Regions from separate parts of the Marinobacterium sp. MBR-109 genome, predicted to be linked through region 1. Evidence: predicted binding sites of a transcription regulator. Region 1 holds the regulator's gene; the other holds the start of a gene.
What was found. Region 1 encodes FNR, which switches genes on or off when oxygen is low (the NO sensors DNR and NnrR bind a similar motif). Its sites were predicted from a motif close to TTGATNTANATCAA; they were not measured.

Region 1 (10,328 bases):
TCAGGCTCATCCCCCGGAAAGCCGTACTCCACATTAACGGCAGGCTCACGTGAGATCAGACAAACGCCGTAATGGCCCTTTTGGCCATGATAGACAACGTGATACCCCATCGCCTTGATCTGCTCTCGCGGGAACTGGTCGTCGGCTACCTTGGTTTCCTGAATGCCGATCACATCCGGCTGATGCTTGTCGATCAATCGCTCAAGCTGGTGCATGCGTGCGCGAATACCGTTGGTATTGAAAGAGATCAGTTTCATGCTCTGTCCTGAAAGAGGCTGCGGGTCAGGCGAATCATGTTATCAGAAAGGGCCAGCCAGGTGGATGCGATGCAATAGTTTATGGCTATTACTGTGGGGCGGCAGTTCTATTGGGCTATCGTGTTACAGCCCGATACAATGTCTCTAATGACCGAGCGGATTGTTAAGGAGAGCACAGTGGCAGAATTCGATTATGACCTGTTTGTGATTGGCGCCGGGTCTGGCGGTGTACGTGCTGGCCGAATGGCTGCCGGCATGGGGGTGCGGGTGGCTGTAGCTGAGGATCGCTATCTCGGCGGTACCTGCGTTAACGTGGGCTGCGTGCCGAAAAAGCTCTATGTATATGCTTCGCATTACGCTGAGTCCTTGCATGAAGCTGAGGGCTACGGCCTGACGGCGGAGTCTGTCCAATTTGACTGGGCGACTTTGCGAGACAACAAAAAGCAGGAGATTACCCGCCTCAACGGGATCTACACCAACCTGCTGAAGAATGCCGGCTGTGACCTGATTGATGGTCGCGCTACTGTCACAGGTCCTCACGAAGTCCGTGTCAATGACAGGACCTATACGGCGGAACGGATTCTGGTGGCGACGGGGGGCTGGCCTTTTGTACCGGATCTGCCCGGCAAGGAGCATGTCATCAGCTCAAATGAGGTGTTTGATCTTGAACGGTTCCCCAGGGATGTGCTCGTTGTCGGCGGCGGCTATATCGCGGTCGAGTTTGCCGGCATCTTTGCAGGCCTTGGTGCACGCACGGAGTTGATCTATCGCGGTGAGCTGTTTCTGCGCGGATTTGATCACGAAGTGCGAGAATTTACGGCCCAGGAAGTGGCAAAAAAGGGTGTAAGCCTCAACTTCAATACCAATATCGAGTCGATTGAGCGGTTGGCCAGTGGTCGCTTGAGTGCTCGCCTGACGGACGGGCGTACCCTGGAAGCCGATCAGATACTGTACGCCACCGGTCGTGTACCCAATACCGAAGGACTTGGGCTTGAAGCGCTGGGCGTTAAGCAGGCGGAAAACGGGGCAGTGGTCGTAAACGACCAGTTTCAGACCTCTGTGCCGTCGATCTATGCCATCGGCGATGTGATTGACCGAGTGCAGCTGACCCCTGTGGCGTTGGCCGAAGGCATGGCGCTGGTGCGCAGCCTCTATGCCAAGGGTTCACCCAAGGTGGATTACGACCTGATCCCCACGGCCGTATTCTGTCAGCCCAATATCGGAACGGTTGGTCTGAGTGAAGAGCAGGCGCGTGAACAGTACAGCAATATCCAGGTATTTCGTTCCGAGTTCCGCGCACTGAAGCACACGCTAAGTGGCAGTGATGAACGGACATTGATGAAGATGATTGTGGATGCTGACAGCGATCGTGTGCTGGGCGTGCATATGGTAGGTGCCGAAGCTGGTGAGATCATTCAGGGTATTGGTGTGGCGCTCAAGGCAGGCGCAACCAAGGCCGTATTCGACAGTACCATCGGTATTCATCCGACGGCAGCGGAAGAGTTTGTCACCATGCGCGAGCCGGTCAGATGACCCAGGCTTCAGCAACGAAAAAGGCCGGGCATCAGTCCCGGCCTTTTTCGTTCTACGCAGCCAGAGTAGGGCCGCGGCTGTCTATCGTGGTGGCAGCCAGAGGTGAAGTGTACGAAACCAGTTCAGCCCGGCCAGCTGCTCGCGCAGGCGTTCCTGCAGCTCGCGTGCCGTCAGACCTGTGTGCAGCATCAGCTGGTGAAACTGCTCAGACGCCTTGATATCCAGGTCGATACACTCAGGGTGGTAGTACAGGATCAGTTCATAGTCGGGATTGTCACCCAGAATTCGGCTGATAATGGCATCCAGATGTTGGCTGACTTCAGGCCGTGTCGGCATGACAGGGCAAAATACCTCGTCATGGAACTCTTCATCATCGTAGGTATCGATATGGAAAATGATGTGGCTGATATCATCAAACCGGCTCTGCAGCTGACACACCACGTTGTCGCCGATGAAGTGTCCTTCCGCCGCACTGAGGTGAGGAGCAACCTGAAGGTGCATTTCCAACAGGCTTTGACTGCCCATGCGCCGACTCTTGAAGCTGTGTACGTTGAGGACGCCATCGACACCCAGCACCTGCTCGCGCAGTTTGGTGACCTTCTCTTCCGGCAGGGCGGTGTCGACCAGTTCTGTGATGCTTTTGGCAACCAGATCCCAGCCAATCTTGCCGACCATCAGCGCAACCAGAACAGCTGCAAGGGCGTCCAGCCACCAGATGCCGGCCATGGCGCCGGCAACCGCCAGCAGTACGACGATGGAAGAAAGTGCATCGGTACGACTGTGCCATGCATTGGCGATGATCAAATCGGAGTCCAAACGCTTGCCCACTTTGAACGTGTACTGGAAAATCCATTCCTTGCTGACAATCGAAAGCGCGGCGACGATGAGTGCCGGCCAGCTTGGCAGGACCGCGGGCTGTTCACTGAAGAGCAGCTGCAGGCTGTCGTAGGCCATGACGCCACCAACACCCACCAGAATTACGCCGAGTGCCACTGTGCCGACGGTTTCAAAACGAGCATGACCCCAGGGGTGATTCTCGTCCGGAGCCTTGTGAGACAAGCGCAGTACAATAACCACCATGAAGTCGGTTACCAGATCCGACAGTGAGTGGATACCGTCGGCAACCAGCGCCGTGGAGTTGGCGACGATACCGATCAGGATTTTCAGGATACCGAGTACGGTGTCCAGAACAGCACCAATGATGGTGACCTTTTCGGCCGCCTTGCGGCGTATGTCCAATTGCTCTTGCATCAGTCCGAGGCTCTCTCATCCAACAGCCGGGGATGATACCCGCAACCATGAGGGAGAACCAGCGCCGGGCTCTGAAAATTAATACTTGCGTTATGTAACATGTTGATTATGAATAGGTAAATACAGCTGGTTAAAATTTAATCAATCTGTAGAAGGGCAAGAGAACATGCCTGCTGAAGCCTTTTGGTAATCAAATTTTCACAGTGTTATCCACAGCAGATGTGGGTATACCCGGCCAGCCCAGATACGGTGGGGGATTGGGATAAAACCTCTGCGGATGATTGTCCTCGGGGGCAGGTCTAACCTAAGATGTGGCTCTTGATTTCGACCTTCACTGGAACGCTGATGCAAACCTCTGTCATGACACAATGGTTTTTGCCGATGGCACTGTTTGTGGTCATGCTGGGGGTTGGCATGACGCTCAGAGTCGACGACTTCCGGCGTGTATTCAAGGCGCCCGCAGCCGTGATGGTCGGATTGCTGGGGCAGCTGCTGTTGTTGCCGTGTCTGGGGTTGGCTCTGGTGACAGTGCTGCAGCTGCCGCCACTGCTGGCGGTTGGCTTGATGGTGCTGACCTTTGCGCCGGGCGGCGCCACATCCAACATGCTGACATTGCTGTCACGGGGTGATACGGCCCTTTCGGTGTCGTTGACCGCGATTTCCAGCCTGATTACCCCTTTTTCGCTGCCGTTTCTAACACTGCTGGCCCTTGGCTACTGGCAGGGGGATGCGGCGTTACCCAAGTTTCCTGTACTTGAAGCGGTAATGAAACTGGTGCTGGTGACCCTGTTGCCGGTAGGGCTGGGTATGCTCGTCAGTGCCCGCAGCCCTGGCTTCAGCCAACGGGTCAAGGGGCCGGTAAAGCTGCTGTCGCTGGCGTTCATGATTGTGGTCGTTGCCGGGATTGTGGTGGCCAACTGGGGACGTTTGCCGGCCCTGATCGCCATCGTGGGGCCTGCAGCGCTGCTGTTGGCACTTTTGGCAATGGGCAGTGGCTACCTGCTGGCTCGCCTGGTGCGGCTGCAGGCGAGCCAGCAGGTGACCCTGAGCATCGAGGTGGGGATCCAGAATGCGGGCACCGCCCTGCTGGTGACGGGGGGGTTGCTGCAGAGTGCCGAAATGTCAGCCAGTGCACTGATCTACGGGGTATTGATGCAGCTGCCGGCCTTGCTGCTGGTGGGCTGGCGCAATCGTGACCTGATGCTGGTGCGCCAGCGCATTCAATGACTAGTCGATACCGGTGATCTTGTGGGTCTGCAGGCCCAGCTTCCACTGTGGATGGGCCATGCAGTAGTCGATGCAGCGGCGGGTATTGGTGCTTTGCAGAGGGCCATCCATTGGCTGTAGGTAAAAATGGTCAAAGCGCAGTTCACTGAACCGCTCGGGCTGGGCCAGTGGCTGTGGGTAGACCAGCTTCAGCTCGTTGCCTCTGTGTACAACCAGTTCGCTGCCGGCCTTGGGGCTGACGCAAACCCAGTCGATGCCTTCGGGCAGAGGGCAGGTACCGTTGGTTTCGATGGCAATTTCAAAACCCTCGCCATGCAGGGCGTCAATCAGATCTGAATCAAGCTGCAGGGCGGGCTCTCCCCCGGTGCAGACAACGTAAGGCTTGCCGCCGGCGGCTTGCGGCCAGAACGAGCGAACCCGCTGTGCAAGCTCGGCCGCGCTGGCAAACTTGCCGCCATTTTGTCCATCGACGCCGACAAAGTCCGTGTCGCAGAAGTCACAAATCGCTTTTGATCGATCCTGCTCCCGGCCGGACCAGAGGTTACAACCGGCAAAGCGGCAGAATACCGCTGCCCGTCCTGCTTGAGCACCCTCTCCCTGCAGCGTATAGAAGATCTCCTTAACGCTGTACATGCTCGCCCCCAAACGCCTCGATCAGCTCAGGCAGCAGGCGTGCATATTCCAGCCCCATGCGAGCCAGTTCGGTATCACGGGCGGCGAGCGCTTCCTCAGGCGTGTCCGCCTCGAGCTGGTCACGGTATTCGTCACACAGACGCAGGCGGTGCAGGCTCAGGTCTTCATGCAGGACCAGCCGGATCTGCTGCTGCCATTCCAGCGCCAGCCGCTTGACCAGCATTCCGGTACCAATATGTGCTGCAATCTCGTCACACAGCAGCTCCTGGCCCTTGACGCTGATTTTACTGCCTTCGGTCATCGGGTCACGCAGCTCGCACTCATCTTCCAGTGCCCAGCCCTGCGGCATGGCTTCACCCTGGACCCAGGTCGTCATGACCTTGTCTGCCTGCACCTGAGTCTGTACCAGTTGTACCTTAAGTGATCCCAGCGCCTGGCGCAGCTGATTGAGCAGGTCTTCTGCCCGCTTGTGCGAAGAGGCATCCACCAGCAGCCAGCCCTGTTGTGGCATCAGCAGGGCGTGGGTACGGCGACGGCGGGTAAAGCTGCGTGGGAGCAGGTCCAGGATGACTTCATCCTTGAGCTGCAGCTTCTCCTTGCGATAGACCTTTCGGCTTTGTTCCGCCTCAATCAGGGCGACACGTTCGTCCAGTGCCTCGCGCACTACACTGCCGGGCAGAATGCGCTCTTCCTGCAGCAGGTTGATCAGCATGAAGCCGTTGCTGCTGAATACCAGCATCTCATCAGCTTCACTGACCGGCGCACTCCAGCCACTGCGACTCAGTTCCTGGCTGCCACAGGGGGTGAATGGATGTTCTGACAGGGCTTCGCTCAGGTGCTCGGGGGTAAACCCCGGGGTGGGCTCAAAGCGATAGACAATAGCGTTACGGAACCAGAGCATGCAATCTCCAGGGATGCAAAAGGGGGATGAATTATAACAGTGTGCACCAGGCAGGCGTACCCGGTGCATGAGATGGAGGGCTCAGCAGCCTTCGTAGGCGAGCAGTGAGTAGACGGGAATGCCCAGCTCCTGAATGCGGGTGGAACCCTGTAGATCCGGCAGGTCGATCAGGGCGGCTGCCTCGGTAACCTCGGCGCCGAGCTTCTTGATCAGGGTGCAGGCGGCCAGGATGGTGCCGCCAGTGGCGATCAGGTCATCGAACAGCAGTACACGGTCACCGGAGGCAACTGAGTCGATCTGCATTTCAACCGCCGCGGTACCATATTCCAGAGTGTACTCCTGATGGATGGTTTCGCCGGGCAGCTTGCCCTTTTTGCGTACCAGTACCAGCGGCAGGTTGAGCTGGTGCGCCAGAATCGCCCCAAACAGGAAGCCACGGGCGTCAATACAGGCGATATGGGTGATATCGCTGTCGATATAACGCTGGATAAACGCATCCGACACCATCCGCATCGCTTTGGGGTCTTTGAAAATGGGAGTTACATCGCGAAAAATTACGCCGGGTTCGGGCCAGTCCTGCAGTGAACGGATGACGGACTTCACATAAAACTCATCATAGGACATAAATATCTCCCGGTTAGGCGCTCAATTGACATAACTCAATGCTGCGAGGGCGAATTAAGGGTGTAATGGCTTCGTTGGGTTACACATTGAGATGGCTACTTCATTGTGCAACTTGAGGCGCGGCTTCGAAAGGAGCGGCGCCTTTTTTATGGGTGTAAAACCCAAACCGGATTGTAAACGGCCGGCCAGACGGATCCGGATACTCCTTTACCTGTCATGGCATCAACTGGTCTGGTTTTCCTGTGGCTGAGAGCAGTCGTTCTGGCGTGCTTCACCGGACAGGCGATACATCTCGTCCAGGTTGGTCAGTTCCACTTCCTTGCCGTCTACCTGCATCAGCTCCATTTTCTGAAAGCGAGTGAAGATGCGGCTGACGGTTTCTACAGCCAGACCCAGGTAATTACCAATTTCGTTGCGTGACATGGAAAGGCGGAAGTTGGATGCCGAATAGCCGCGTGCCTTGAAACGCTGTGACAGTTTGAGCAGGAAGGTTGCGACACGCTGTTCCGCATTCTTTTTTGACAACAGCAGCATCATCTGTTGATCATCTCGCAGCTCCTTGCTCATGCTGCGCAGCATCTGCCGGCGCAGCTCAGGCAGCTGTCCTGACAATTCGTCCAGACGCTCGAACGGAATTTCACAGACGGTCGTTGTTTCAAGCACCTTGGCAGACATGGGGTAATTATCGGCATCAAAACCGCTCAGGCCGACCAGCTCCCCCGGGAAGTAGAAGCCGGTAATCTGCTCTTCACCCTCATTGGTGAGGGTGTAGCTCTTGATTGTGCCGGCCCGGATGGCGTATACGGAGCTGAAGGGCTCGCCCTGATGAAACAGGTGCTCACCTTTCTTGAGCGGGCGGCTTTTCTCTATGATGTCATCGAGCCGGTCGATCTCGGTCAGGTCAAGCGACACGGGAAGACAGAGCGGGCTCAGGCTGCAGGTCTTGCAATGAACCTGCTGCAGGCTGTGAAGCTTTCCTTGAGATTTCCAGTCGGCCATGGGGTCATCCTTATCGTTGGGTTCGTCACACTGCGAGGGCTTTCCCGCATTATGTAACATTTACCCCAGAGGGTGAAGCACCAGGCCCGGTTAACGGGCCTCGACTTTAGATGATACGCGAGAAGCTGCGTGTGGCTTCGTGCTTGGGAATATAAGCGTCGAATGCCATACAGATGCGCCTGATCAGCAGGCGACCTGCCGCCGTCACCCGGATAGACTCAGCGGACAACTCGATCAGGCCATCGGCACTGAACTGTTGCAGCTCTGTCTGCTCGGCACTGAAGTAAGCGTCAAACTGGATATCAAAGCGCTGTTCAACGGCTGCTATATCCAGCTCAAACTGGCAGATCAATTCCGTAATGACCGCGCGGCGAATATGGTCATCACGGCTCAGTGTCACGCCGCGTTTTACGGCATGCTGTTGCTGAGCGACTGCCTGACTGTAGGCGGCGATATCATGTTCGTTCTGATAGTAAACATCGCCAATCTGACTGATGGCCGAAACGCCCATGGCGACCAGATCGCAATCGGAGTGGGTGGTGTAACCCTGAAAGTTGCGGTGCAGCTTGCCTTCGGCCTGAGCGATGGCAAGCTCATCATCGGGCTTGGCGAAATGGTCCATGCCGATGTAAACATAACCGGCTTCAAGCAGACGGTTGATGCTGTTTTGCAGGATATTGAGCTTGGCCTCGGGGCTGGGCAGATCTTCCGCTCGAATATGTTTCTGTGAGCGGAAACGATCCGGAAGATGTGCATAGTTGAACACCGACAGACGGTCGGGGCTCATGGCAATGACAGTGTCGAGCGTATTGGCAAAGCTCTCCTCGCTCTGATGCGGCAGGCCGTATATCAGGTCCATGTTGATCGACTTGAAACCCAGTTCACGCGAGCGCTGCAGTACTCGGGCGGTCATCTCGGTAGGCTGGACGCGGTTGACCGCTTCCTGTACCCGAGCATCCACATCCTGAACGCCCAGACTGATACGGTTGAAGCCGATCTCACGCAGAACGGCCAGGGTTTGGTCACTGGCTTCTCGCGGGTCGATTTCGATCGAGTAATCGCCTCTGTCATCATCACGCAAGTTGAAGTTGCTGCGCAATGCCTGCATCAGTTCACGCATCTGGTCATCGCTTATAAACGTGGGGGTGCCACCACCCCAGTGCAGCTGATTGACCTGTCGGTCGCCTCGGTACCATTGGGACAGTCTGGCCATTTCGCGATAGACGGTTTCAAGGTAGGGCTGAGCCTTCTTGCGGTTACGGGTAATGACCTTGTTACAGGCGCAGTAGTAACAGACGTGGGCACAAAAGGGGATATGCACATAAAGTGACAGCGGCGCGTCCGGGTCAGCCGTGGAGCGACCGGTTTCGATCAGCTGTTCCGGGCTCAGGCCGGAGTCGAACTGGATTGCCGTCGGGTACGAGGTATAGCGTGGGCCGGACAGATCGTAACGCTTGATCAGGTCCATATCCCAGCTGATGGTAGTCTCTTTATTCACCTCAGTACCTCTAGTTGTTGGCCGGTCGGGCATTATAGGGAAGAGTGGCCGAGCGGTAGTTGATGGATATCAATGCGTGTGCAACAGGCTGGTCCAGGGCAGGGTTGCCAGTCCAAACAGAATGACCAGAAGGCCCGCTCCCTGTCGTACGCCACTGCGCTGCAGCAGCTGTTTCAATTGGCGTGCCAGCAACGCCGATGTGAGCAGTGCTGGCAGGGTGCCGGCACCGAATGCCAGCATCAGGCCGGCACTGGTGAGGCTGTTGTTGCTCACAGTACCGACCCAGAGCAGAGTCGTATAGACCAGGCCGCAGGGCAACCAGCCCCAGAACGCCCCCAGCAGCAGAGCCTTGGGCAGGGTGTCGGCGGGCAGCAGGGTTCGTGTGAAGGGCTGTAGCCGGCGCCATACAACACCGCCGGCCCGCTCCAGGTAGGCGGCCCCCTGCCACCAGCCGGCAATGTATAGTCCCATCACCACCATGATGAGTGCTGCAAGGCTACGCAATACCAATGTCAGTTCGGCCGTTTGAGTGAACAGTTGGCCCAGTTGGCCGATCAGAACGCCCGCCAGGGCGTAACTGAACAGGCGGCCCAGATTGTAAGCCAGTTGAAAGCGGAGGCCTCGTTCACCGCCGCTCAGGGCCAGGCTGCCGGCAATTCCACCGCACATGCCGATGCAGTGGGTGCTGCCGGCAAGACCAAACAGCAGGGCAGAGGCCAGAAGTGCGGATTCAGGCATGCTCAGCGGGTATCCTGATCCTGGGCTTCCGGTGCGGGTTTGTCCTTTTTCTGACGTGCATCTTCGGGGATCAGGTCATCGTCGTCATCGTACAGGATGCGATGAGCCGGTGAGTCCAGATCATCAAACTGACCACTGTTCACACTCCAGAAAAATGCCCAGATGGCAAAGCCTGCCAGAATGATCGCGATGGGGATTAACAGGATAACAATATCCATTAGCGTTCCGCTTCCTCATTGGTTGGCTGAGCGGCGACCTGACGGCGGCTCAGTCGCATCGCATTGCCAACTACAACCAGTGAACTGGCGGACATGCCGATCGCGGCCCAGTAGGGCGGCACCAGTCCGGCAGCTGCAGCGGGCAGGGCGAGCAGGTTGTAAAGCAGCGCCCAGCTCAGGTTTTCACGGATAATTGTACGTGTCTTGCGTGCCATGCGTACACTGTCGGCCAGTCGCATCAGGTCGTTGGCGATCAGGACGGCATCGGCATTGGTCTTGGCCAGGTCGGTTGCACTGGCCATGGCGACCGACGTACGTGCTCCGGCCAGTGCGGGAATATCGTTGATGCCATCACCCACCATGATGATTTCAGCACCCTGCTGGCTAAGCTGGTTCAGGTGTGACAGTTTTTGCTCCGGACTCATGCCGCTGAATACCTGGTCAATTCC
Region 2 (7,030 bases), on a different contig from region 1:
GACGAGAAACGGTTATAGGCCACCACCGCCGGGATTGCCGCAAACAGGCCGATCGCCGTGGTAATCAGGGCTTCTGCAATGCCGGGCGCGACCACCGAAATAGCTGCATGCTGCACGGTCGCGAGTCCACGGAAGGCATTCATTACCCCCCAGACGGTACCGAACAACCCCATATAGGGCGCTGTTGAGCCAACGGTCGCCAGAAAAGGCAGGTGACGCTCCAGTTTTTCTTCCTCTCGCGCCATGGCTACACGCATGGCTCGCTGCACGCCATTCATAACAACATCCGGCTCGCGATTCGCCTTTTGCGTCAGACGGGTAAACTCCTGCAGGCCAGCACGAAATATGTTTTCTGCGCCGCAGATCGTATTCGGTGACTGATTGATGTCACGAAACAGCTGGGCCAGATCAACACCTGACCAAAAGCGATCCTCGAACTCGCGCATGGATCGCCGCGCCTTACGCAGCACCTGGTGGCGCTGAAAAATCATGACCCAGGATACAAAGGAAGCCAGAAACAGCAACACCATAATAAATTGAACAGTCAGGCTCGCATTGGCAACGAGACTCCACATTGGCAGTTTGCCTTCCATCATTTCTCCTCGGCAGCAGGCAGTGACTTGGTGACAGTTTTCATAGATTCGAACAGGTTATAAGGCCATCGCACAGGCCTCATGTCTGAAGCACGCACACAGGCAACGTCCACGTCTGCCTCACATAACAGACGCTCATCCGACTGGCGGATAATACGCTGTTGGAAAGACACCCTCACCCCGCTCGCCTGTTCGATGCTCACTTCGACCAGAAGTTCATCATCCAGGCGTGCAGGGCTCAAATAACGGCAATCAGTACGGGTGACAACAAAGATGATATCGTCCGCCATTAACTCCTGCTGAGAACGACCACACTGCCGCAGCAGTTCGGTACGAGCGCGTTCCATGAACTTGAGGTAATTGACGTAATAAACGATACCACCCAGGTCGGTATCTTCGATATAGACACGTAGGGGCCACTGAAACGGCATGCCGTCGACCTGATCAGGTTACAGATGGCACACAACAATAGCAGCCGCAGATTTTAATACAAGAGGGGGCCTGCTACTCCTGACAACTCAGGCAACAATCCGTGAGCGGATCAGCTCTCAGGCGGTTCAGTTCGATCGCTTCGCCGCAGTGACGGCAACGCCCATAGTGGCCTCGATTGATTCGCTCCAGCGCTTCATTGCAGCGGGCGATAACGTCAAGATGATGGCGAAGGTGCTCGAGATCCAGTCGACTTGCGATCTCCAGCGCCGCCTGCTCTTCGGTTTGCCCGGGAGGGGTCGCCTTGAGAAGCTGGCGTACATGCTCAATGTCATGCAACTCATCACGCACTTCCTCCTGCACAGAGGTGAGCAGTTCGTGCAGCTCTTCGGAGAAGCCTTCCAGCTCATGATGATTCAGTACGGCCGACATGGTGATGAACTCCGCTATTGGACTGTCATCATCCTAGACGGCTCTTCCGGAGACCGAGTTGATCTTTATCAGTGAGCTGCACCTGAGCGGAAAAACATCATTCAACTATTGATATCAGTCAGGCCTTTCAATCCCGAAGTGGACATAGGCGTGGTCGGTGACTACCCGCCCTCGAGGGGTGCGCATCATGAACCCCTGCTGGATCAGGTAGGGCTCCAGCACATCTTCAATGGTATCGCGCTCTTCACTGATTGCGGCCGCAAGACTGTCGATGCCCACGGGTCCGCCACCGAACTTCTCGATCATCGCCAGCAGCAGGCGTCGATCCATATGATCGAACCCACGCTCATCCACATTGAGCATGTTCAATGCCAGGTCAGCAATCTCCTTGGTAATGCGTCCATCGCCCTTCACCTCGGCAAAATCGCGTGCACGGCGCAGCAATCGGTTGGCGATACGCGGCGTGCCGCGTGAGCGCCTTGCCACCTCGCGAGCCCCCTCTTCATCGATATGCGTGCCCGACAGCTGCCCTGAGCGCATCACGATACCGGTCAGATCCTGAATCGAGTAGTACTCGAGCCGCTGTACGATCCCAAAACGGTCACGCAAAGGCGAAGTGAGCAGACCCGCCCGGGTGGTGGCTCCCACCAGCGTAAAAGGCGGCAGATCCAGCTTGATGGAGCGTGCCGCCGGCCCTTCTCCGATCATGATATCCAGCTGGTAGTCTTCCATCGCCGGATAGAGCACCTCTTCCACGTTGGGACTGAGGCGGTGGATCTCATCAATAAACAGCACGTCACCGGCTTCCAGATTGGTCAGCAGTGCAGCCAGATCACCGGCCTTTTCAAGCACCGGGCCGGAGGTAGTGCGAATCTGTGCGCCCATTTCATGGGCGATGATATTGGCCAGCGTGGTCTTGCCCAGACCGGGAGGGCCAAAAATCAGCGTGTGGTCCAGCGCTTCATTGCGATTGCGCGCTGCATGGATGAAGATCTCCATCTGCTCGCGCACCACTGGCTGCCCCTCATAGTCCTTGAGCAGCTTGGGACGAATGGCACGATCCTGAACCTCTTCGGCAGGCGCCGCCATGGGCGTAATAAAACGATCCGCTTCGATTCTCATAGCAAGTACCTCAACCTACCATCGTGCGCAGAGCATGACGGATCAGCGCTTCGGTGACGGCGTCATCACCCAGAGCTTGCGCTGCCTGTTCGATTGCGCGCGTGGCCTGCTGCGGCTTGTAGCCCAATGCAATCAATGCACTCTCGGCTTCCCCACGGTGATCAGTCACGGCGGGCATCACAATTTCGGAATGGTTGCCGCTACTGAGCTCGAGTTCGGTCAAGGTGGGCAGCTGCAGCTGATTAAGGCGATCCTTCATCTCCACAATCAAGCGCTCAGCGGTTTTCTTGCCCACTCCCGGCACCCGTACCAGCGCCGTGGTGTCTTCATTGTGCACACTGCGGATAAAGTCACCGGCACTGATGCCGGACAGGATCGACAGCGCCAGCTTGGGACCGACACCGTTCACCTTGATTAACGAACGAAACAGGAGTTTTTCCTGCTGATCGGCAAAACCGTACAACAACTGAGCGTCTTCGCGCACCACAAAATGCGTATGCAGCGAAACCTCAGCTCCCACTTCCGGCAACTTGTAAAAGGTGTTCATCGAGGCTTCGATTTCATAGCCTACACCGTTAACGTCCAGCAGCATCCAAGGCGGTTGCTTTTCCAGAATTCGACCTCTTAGGTGTCCGATCACGCGCTTTGCATCTCCATAATGAATCAGTAACGCCAGCGCCCGGCCGTTTTGCCACGCGCCTGCTGAATTTGACCCGCACAGGTATGTGCATGGCAGAGCGCAATCGCAAGTGCATCTGCCGCATCGGCCTGAGGCAGCCCCGGCAACTTGAGCAGGTGCATCACCATGTGCTGCACCTGCGCCTTGTCGGCGCCACCATTACCCACCACCGACTGTTTGACCCGGCGGGCCGCATACTCGGAGACCGGCAGCAGGCGATTGGCACCGGCCACGATCGCAACCCCTCTGGCCTGTCCCAGCTTGAGAGCAGAATCCGCATTACGTGACATGAACACCTGCTCGATCGCCATCTCCTGCGGCTGGTAGCGCTCAATGACTTCGGTAACACCGGCATATACCTGCTGCAGTCGATCAGCAAGGATATCACCGCTGATGCGGATACACCCACTGGCAACGTATTCACTCCGAGAACCCGCCACACGGATAACACCGTAGCCGGTAATTCTTGAACCGGGATCGATTCCCAATATCAGCATGGACCTGTCTCGATTCTCCAGGAAAGCTTCAAGCGAGCTAAGTCTGTATATTTATACACTATAACAACGTATTTTGCTCAAAAAAAACCGGGGTTGCCCCCGGTTTCTGCCAGCTGTCATACAGCCCGTTTATTCCATCGCTTCTTCGGGAATTTCGGCATTGTGATACACGTTCTGGGTATCATCGAGATCCTCCAGCGCGTCGATCAGCTTCAGCGCTTTCTGACCGCTTTCCACATCCAGCTCAACCGTAGTGGACGGAATCATGCCAACCTCGGCGTAAACCGGTTCAAATCCGGCATCTACCAGCGACTGTTTCACGTCCATGAACTCCTGCCAGGGCGCAAACACATCGATAGAGCCATCTTCGTTGGTGACAACGTCATCGGCACCGGCTTCCAGTGCCGCTTCCATGATCGCGTCCTCATCAGCGCCGTCACCGAAGCTGATCTGACCCTTCTTCTCGAACAGATAGGCAACCGAGCCGTTGGTACCCAGGTTGCCGCCAGCCTTGTTGAAGGCCGCACGTACCTGAGACACGGTACGGTTGACATTATCGGTCATGCACTCAACCAGAATGGCAACACCGTTAGGACCATAACCTTCATAGGTCAGCTCATCGTAGTTGTCACCCTCACCACCGCCTGCGCCACGCTGAATCGCTTTTTCGATGGTGTCCTTTTTCATGTTGGCGCCCAGCGCCTTATCCATCGCCGCACGCAGGCGCGGGTTGTCTTCGGGAGTACCACCACCTTCTTTGGCGGCAACCGTCAGTTCACGAATCAGCTTGGTGAAGATCTTGCCCCGTTTGGCGTCCTGAGCCGCCTTGCGGTGCTTGATGTTAGCCCACTTGGAATGACCTGCCATACAACATCCTCAAATATCGGTCGTGTAAACAAATGGGGCGACACTGATGGTCGCCCCGGGTGCGCAATCAGGGAGTCTTGCGCAGCTTGATGTTCAGTTCGCGCAGCTGAGCGGCACTCACTTCACCCGGTGCATCGGTCAGCAGACAGGCGGCACTCTGGGTTTTCGGGAAGGCAATGACTTCACGAATGGAAGTGGAGCCGGTCATCAGCATGACCAGACGGTCCAGACCAAACGCCAGACCACCGTGGGGTGGCGCACCGTGCTTGAGCGCATTCAGCAGGAAGCCGAATTTCTCGTCCGCTTCCTCATCGGAGATGCCCAGCACCTTGAATACGGCCTTCTGCATGGTCTGATCATGGATACGGATGGAACCGCCACCCAGCTCGGTGCCGTTCAGCACCATGTCATAGGCACGGGAGAGCTTGCCTTCGGGCTCGGCGATCAGCTCTTCCGGGGTGCAGCTCGGTGAGGTGAACGGGTGATGCAGCGCGGTCAGGGAACCATCGCTGTTCTCTTCGAACATCGGAAAGTCGACCACCCACAGCGGCGCCCACTCGCGTTCGATCAGGTTCATGTCTTCGCCGACCTTGATGCGCAGCGCACCCAGGGCTTCGTTGACAACCGTCGCCTTGTCGGCACCGAAGAACACGATGTCGCCGTTTTTGGCTTCCAGGCGCTCCATGACCTTCATGGCCACATCTTCACCCAGGAATTTCACGATCGGAGATTGCAGGCCTTCGGCGCCCTTCTCCAGCTCGTTAACCTTGATCCAGGCCAGACCCTTGGCACCGTAGATACCAACAAAACTGGTGTACTCGTCAATAATTTTGCGGGTCAGCTCGGCACCACCCGGCACTTTCAGTGCCGCTACGCGGCCTTTGGGATCCTTGGCGGGACCGGCAAACACCTTGAATTCGATATCCTGCAGCAGATCGGCCACATCAACCAGTTCCAGTGGGATGCGCAGGTCAGGCTTGTCTGAGCCGTAACGGTGCATCGCTTCGGAGTACGGCATGCGCGGGAACTCGCCCAGGTCAACGCCCAGCAGTTCATTGAACAGCTCGCGGATCATCGCTTCGGTCAACCCCATAACACCTTCCTCGTCCATGAACGAGGTCTCGATATCAATCTGGGTGAACTCGGGCTGGCGATCAGCGCGCAGGTCTTCATCACGGAAGCACTTGGCGATCTGATAGTAGCGGTCGAAGCCGGACACCATCAGCAACTGCTTGAACAGCTGCGGCGACTGCGGCAGAGCGAAAAAACTGCCTTCATGTGTACGACTTGGTACCAGGTAGTCACGCGCACCTTCAGGTGTTGCGCGGGTCAGAATCGGCGTCTCGATATCGAGGAAGCCGTTCTCTTCCAGATAGTTGCGGATATTGTGGGTGATTTTGGAACGAAAACGCAGTTTGCGCTGGATCTCCGGACGACGCAGGTCGATGTAACGGTGACGCAGACGCACATCCTCACCTACCTGTTGATGCTCGTCCAGCTGGAACGGCGGAGTTTCGGACTTGTTCAGAATGACCAGTTCCTTGCCCAGCACTTCGATCTCGCCGGTGCCCATCTCCTTGTTGGTGGTGCCCTCAGGGCGTGCACGCACGGTGCCTCGCACTTCAACCACGTATTCATTACGCACGCTGTCAGCCAGATTGAAGCTTTCTTCACGATCCGGGTCGAACACCACCTGAGTGATGCCCTCACGGTCGCGAAGGTCAAGAAAGATCACTCCGCCATGGTCACGGCGACGGTGTACCCAGCCGCAGAGTGTGACATCTTCACCGATATGTTCTGATCTGAGATCGCCGCAATAATGGCTACGCATACTGTCCTGTTCCTGTATCCGGGTGCATCAAGGAAAATGAAAGGCGGGAATTATAACCGATTTGGCCGGGCCTGACAGGCCCGGCGACAGGGATAACACCGGGAAAGGCTCAGTTATGAGGCTCGAACGCCATTTCTCCTTCAAGCAACGCCTCCAACTTGCCGCGAACCCGATCAAGCTGCTCCTGCGTATAAGCGACAGAGGGCACCTTGCCCCACACAGGGCCAGGCCAGGCCGGATCATTCTCCTTGCGCACGATAACGTGCATGTGCAGCTGTGGCACCATATTGCCCAGACAGGCGATATTCATCTTGCGCGCCTGAAACAGATCCGCCAGCGTTTCCGCAAGGTTACTGGCCTCATGCATCAGCTGTTGCTGCTCACTGGCTGGCAAATGGTACAGTTCAGTGACACCAGCCCTTCGGGGTACCAGAATGAACCAGGGGTATTGGCTGTCATTCATCAGCAGCAGGCGACAGAGGGGGAAATCACCAATGGCGACCGTATCGGTGATCAGACGGGGGTCAAGTTCAAACTCCAGCTCCAGTTCATCCATTGCCCTGCTCCTTGAATCGTTAAA

Region 2: the regulator FNR is predicted to act here: its motif matches at 1,513-1,526, upstream of ABIE60_RS04525 (TraR/DksA family transcriptional regulator).

What each region holds. Positions count from the first base shown of each region.
Region 1 covers NZ_JBEPPZ010000004.1:132,964-143,291, reverse strand. Annotated here, with positions in the region: gene xthA (exodeoxyribonuclease III) at 1-257, opposite strand, end outside; gene gor (glutathione-disulfide reductase) at 435-1,790, shown strand; gene ABIE60_RS07255 (cation diffusion facilitator family transporter) at 1,872-3,041, opposite strand; gene ABIE60_RS07250 (bile acid:sodium symporter family protein) at 3,387-4,268, shown strand; gene queE (7-carboxy-7-deazaguanine synthase) at 4,269-4,901, opposite strand; gene ABIE60_RS07240 (recombination-associated protein RdgC) at 4,888-5,802, opposite strand; gene ABIE60_RS07235 (adenine phosphoribosyltransferase) at 5,884-6,426, opposite strand; gene fnr (fumarate/nitrate reduction transcriptional regulator Fnr) at 6,649-7,425, opposite strand; gene hemN (oxygen-independent coproporphyrinogen III oxidase) at 7,532-8,923, opposite strand; gene ABIE60_RS07220 (sulfite exporter TauE/SafE family protein) at 8,993-9,661, opposite strand; gene ccoS (cbb3-type cytochrome oxidase assembly protein CcoS) at 9,664-9,879, opposite strand; gene ABIE60_RS07210 (heavy metal translocating P-type ATPase) at 9,879-10,328, opposite strand, start outside.
Region 2 covers NZ_JBEPPZ010000002.1:302,961-309,990, forward strand. Annotated here, with positions in the region: gene tolQ (protein TolQ) at 1-593, opposite strand, end outside; gene ybgC (tol-pal system-associated acyl-CoA thioesterase) at 593-1,024, opposite strand; gene ABIE60_RS04525 (TraR/DksA family transcriptional regulator) at 1,098-1,454, opposite strand; gene ruvB (Holliday junction branch migration DNA helicase RuvB) at 1,569-2,576, opposite strand; gene ruvA (Holliday junction branch migration protein RuvA) at 2,587-3,216, opposite strand; gene ruvC (crossover junction endodeoxyribonuclease RuvC) at 3,240-3,752, opposite strand; gene ABIE60_RS04545 (YebC/PmpR family DNA-binding transcriptional regulator) at 3,882-4,619, opposite strand; gene aspS (aspartate--tRNA ligase) at 4,687-6,450, opposite strand; gene ABIE60_RS04555 (HIT family protein) at 6,560-7,006, opposite strand.